2 regions of the Neobacillus pocheonensis genome follow, and region 1 is predicted to be linked to the other one. Evidence: a T-box and tRNA genes for the amino acid it is inferred to sense, from the RefSeq annotation. Region 1 holds a T-box; the other holds one or more tRNA genes.

Evidence for each region. The T-box of region 1 lies ahead of ABES02_RS17445 (valine--tRNA ligase). A T-box ahead of a tRNA ligase gene usually reads a tRNA of that ligase, here a tRNA-Val.
Region 2: it encodes a tRNA-Val, which carries the amino acid that the T-box ahead of ABES02_RS17445 (valine--tRNA ligase) is inferred to sense. The anticodon was not compared.

Annotation. Positions count from the first base shown of each region.
Region 1 is NZ_JBCNAD010000032.1:20,789-23,200, reverse strand. Features, by position in the region: gene ABES02_RS17445 (valine--tRNA ligase) at 1-860, opposite strand, end outside; T-box leader at 911-1,144, opposite strand; gene ysxE (spore coat protein YsxE) at 1,527-2,412, opposite strand, start outside.
Region 2 is NZ_JBCNAD010000038.1:63,876-66,287, reverse strand. Features, by position in the region: gene ABES02_RS20585 (LarC family nickel insertion protein) at 1-366, opposite strand, end outside; gene larB (nickel pincer cofactor biosynthesis protein LarB) at 363-1,121, opposite strand; tRNA gene ABES02_RS20575 (tRNA-Val) at 1,411-1,482, opposite strand; gene ABES02_RS20570 (hypothetical protein) at 1,648-1,872, shown strand; gene ABES02_RS20565 (alpha/beta hydrolase) at 1,984-2,412, shown strand, end outside.

The DNA of each region.
Region 1 (2,412 bases):
AAGTCATTTGGATCATGGGCTGGTGTAATTTTAACTGCCCCAGAACCGAAGTCCATATCGACATAATCATCGCCAACGATCGGAATTTCACGGCCAACGATTGGCAGAATTACGGTTTTGCCGATTAAATGCTTGTAGCGCTCGTCTTCTGGATGAACGGCAACGGCTGTATCACCAAGCATTGTTTCAGGACGGGTTGTCGCTACTTCAATATGTCCAGAGCCATCTGCTAATGGATATTTCATATGATAAAAGGCACCTTGAACATCCTTGTAAATTACCTCAATATCTGATAATGCTGTTTTCGTAGATGGATCCCAGTTAATAATGTATTCACCGCGGTAAATCAAGCCTTTATTATAAAGGGTAACGAATACTTCACGAACAGCAGCAGATAAACCTTCATCAAGGGTAAAGCGCTCACGGCTATAATCGAGACCTAAGCCAAGTTTTGACCACTGCTGGCGGATATGGGAAGCATACTCTTCCTTCCATTTCCATGTTTCTTCAACAAACTTTTCTCTTCCTAAATCATAGCGGCTTTTGCCCTCTGAGCGGAGTTTTTCTTCAACCTTGGCTTGAGTTGCAATCCCGGCGTGATCCATACCTGGTAGCCAAAGAACGTCAAAGCCCTGCATTCTTTTCATCCGAGTCATGATGTCTTGTAAGGTTGTATCCCATGCATGACCTAAATGAAGTTTCCCTGTAACGTTTGGCGGTGGGATAACGATTGTATATGGCTCTTTGCCTTCATCATCTTTTGCTTCAAAAAACTTTCCTTGTAGCCACCAATCATAACGACCTTTTTCAATCAATTGCGGGTCGTATTTGGTTGGCATTGTTAATTCTTTTGTTTCCATTGTTTTGCCTCCTTTATATTCCGTGAAAAAACAAAAAACCCCATTCGTCATAAAAGGACGAATGGAGTTGCTTCGCGGTACCACCTTTTTTCCAATCAAATTCATGATTGGCACTTAACAGGATAACGGATTTGATCCGTCTTCAACTACTAGGGTCATAAGACCTGTTCACAGAAGAAGCTCTTGGGCGACCTTCTGATGTTCCGCTTAGGAAATCTTCCAGCTAATGATTTCCCTCTCTTTAAGCAGGCTTGCATCGTACTCTTCCCTGTCTTTGCTTAAGTTTTTAAATTATATTGTTATACTACCGAAAAAATAGGTTTCACGTCAATCATGATTGCCGATTTTTTTATTTTTTATACGGTATGCGAATTTTTAGGGGAATCTACACCAAGTGCGGAATATACATAAAATAAATGTCATAAAAAGCAAGGGGAGATTTTCCAGGTGAAAGGAAATTTCAACAAAATTAAATACCAACCCTGGTTTAGAACTTGCCGGAGAGTATGCGGACAATTTATTGTTCCATTTGTTATTTTCCAGTTTATTCGAACACTCTTACTACCAACCGTTTTTGATGTAATATTATTAGCGGTTTTTATAGCGATTGCCATATCCATATATTTTGAAGTGGTTTAAGGAGCCCCTTATGCAGGTTTTTCTCTGCTACTGGGCTCCTTCTTTTGCTTGCTGCTGCTGTGCATCGATTTCCGACATTCTCATCACGACATACTCTGAATTTTTCAAATGCCAGTATCGATTCTGCAGCTTACGGACAAATTTCAATTCATTCTTAGGCCGCTGCTTTCGATAATACTTTTCTGCCACTTGGATGATGGGAATCGGATATGCTAGATAGCTATAGAAAAGCAATTTTTCATCCGCTCTAAACGGAAAATATTTATAGTAATGATAAATCCAATCGATGACATCATCACTTCGTTTCGGACTAGTATTTAAAGCGCGGGATAAATACGGCAGAAGATCATGAATCGGCGAGCCATAACGGGCATTTTCAAAATTGATAAAGAAGCCGTACCCTCGGTCATCATAGAGAAAATGCTCGGATGATAATTTCCCGTGTGTAATTACCATACGGGCCTTTTCGTTTTCCTTCTCCCCTTCATACCATTCTTCAAATTTCGTTTTCGAAAATCTTAGTGCCTGGTTAATTTCATTGTAATACAGACAAAACAGCAATTCGAATGGTGACATGTAGGTCTTTCTTTCGCATTCATCAATAAAGCCATCGAGGAATTCCTGATGCTTTTCATACTGTTGAATCGTCGTTTCATAATGCTCAGTTCGTTCTTCTTTGCTTACTGTTATTTCTTTGGCTGACAGCGTGTGGAGTCTCGCTAATTCACGAAAAAGCTGGTGGTTCTTTTGCTGACGATCTTCTCGGTGATCATTCGGCATCCATGGCATTAGATAGTACAGGTTATTTTCGTGCAAGACAGCATACCTGCCATCCATAGTTGGATAAATAGGGACAATGCGATTATAGCCTTTTTGATAAAGAAGATGAACATGGCGAATAAAATCGGTTCCT
Region 2 (2,412 bases), on a different contig from region 1:
TGATTCAATCATTTTTACAATATCACTGTATGAACGGTGATGGTGAATATGATGATCATGCCCGTGGTGGTGGTCATGTTCATGATGGTGATGTTCATGCTCATGGTGGTGGTCATGCTCATGGTGGTGGTCATGCCCGTGATGATGATCGTGATGGTGGTCAGTATGTGCTAGCACTACATCAAACTTAGTGCTTGTGATTCCGTTTTTAACGATTTTCTTCCATGTCAATTGATATTCATCTTCAAAATGAAGCTTTTTTAATTCTTCTTCTAAAATTTTAGGATCAGCACCTGCATCTAAGAGAGCTCCAATGAACATATCACCGCTGATCCCTGAAAAACAATCGATATAAAGTGTTTTCATCCGTTGTTGGCTCCTTTTTTTGCTATATTATCAATCAGTACAGCATTGTACGCAGCACCAAACCCATTGTCGATATTCACAACACTTATACCAGATGCGCACGAATTCAACATTGTCAACAAAGCTGACAAACCATTGAAATTTGCACCATAACCTATACTTGTTGGAACTGCAATCACCGGATGGGATACGAGCCCGCCAACTACACTTGGCAGAGCTCCTTCCATTCCTGCTACTACCACTGATACAGTTGCCTGTTGTATTTGTTCAATATTATCAAACAAGCGATGAATTCCAGCGACACCTACATCATAAAAACGGCGTACTTCACTTCCTAACGCTTCAGCTGTTATTGCCGCTTCCTCTGCGACTTTCAGATCTGATGTACCAGCACACACAATGGCAATGTAGCCTTGATTTGGTTTCTCATTATTTTTGTTCTCTTTCCAGAAGAGAATCTGTGCTGTTTCATTATAGGTAAATTCAGGATGTTCCCGAAGGATAAAATCAGCTTTTTCTGTTGAAATTCGTGTAACTAAGACATCATTATCTTTTAATCTGATTGCTTCAATGATGGAAAGGATTTGTTCTTTCGTTTTCCCTTCCCCATATATCACTTCTGGGAATCCTTGACGATTCTTCCGATGATGATCGACTTTTGCAAACCCTAAATTCTCATATGTAGCTAACTTTTCTTTCGCCTCTGAAACACTTAAATTGCCTTTTTGGACTTGCTGCAATATCTCTTCTAACATTGTTTTCACTCACCTTAAACGATCTGTTCGATACGAATCCATTTCACCTATTATTTTCTTTGGTTGGTTCAAAAATACTTTCAACATTGACTATTAACTCTGTTTAAAAAATGGCTCTGTTAAACTAATCTGTTGATTTCCGCTTCAGGCGCGAGCGGTTCGCGGGCGTGCCGGGGAGTCTTCGCGCCTTCCGTTCCAATCAACGAACTTCGAAAATCAACAATGTTCTTTAACATTGCTAAAAAATATAAAAAAAATCCTAACATCTCTCTGATGTTAGAATTTTTTATGATCCGAGAGGGATTCGAACCCCCGACCCCATCCCTGTCAAGGATGTATTCTCCCACTGAACTATCGGATCGCTTATTAAGTACAAATTTAATTATATAAAATATTTATAGAATGTCAATATCTTTTTGGAAAATAATCACTTAGTAAAAAAAGAACGTTTGTTCTTATTTTGCATTGAATAAAGAACTAATGTTCGGTTATAATTATACTATTAAAGAAGAAAGGAGCGATTAATATGGAGGGACTTTTCGTACGTTCAATTGAAGAAAATATTCCATTAGAAATGATTTATCTTGCTGAAAATAAAGAATTGTCACAGCGAACATTAATCGTAAAGGAAGTGACTGAGGAATACATTCGCGCCTATTGTTTGCTGCGTAAACAAATACGGACCTTTAAACGCGAAAATATTTTATCCATCATGCCTGAAACTCGCCCTAAAAACCGCTTTCTTCACTAATTTCCACTTAGCTTAACTCCTTATTCCTACTTCACCCATGTTAACAGCATTTCCTCTCCAGATATGATAAAATTCAGTTGTATTATATCGATTTATTGGGGGTTTTGTCGCATGGAGTTTCCTAAAGGCACGATTAAAGAACTTACCTTTCAAAGCGAAGCGCTTGGGGAAGATATGCAGTTGCTTGTGTATCTGCCTGCTAACTTTTCACCGTTGTATAAATACTCGCTGCTAATCGCCCAGGATGGCCGGGATTATTTTCAGCTTGGCCGAATCGGCCGCTTGGCAGATGAGTATCTTTATGAAAGGGAAATTGAAAATTTAATAATTGTTGGGGTACCCTATAAAAATGTGGAGGATCGCCGTAGGAAATACCTTCCATCTGGTGAACAAAATCAACCATACATTCGCTTTCTTGCCCATGAATTAGTTCCTTTTCTAGATCAAGAATTCCCAACTTATCAAATGGGTTCCACAAGAGCACTTATTGGGGATTCATTAGGTGCAACGGTCTCGTTAATGACAGCGCTTCAATACCCG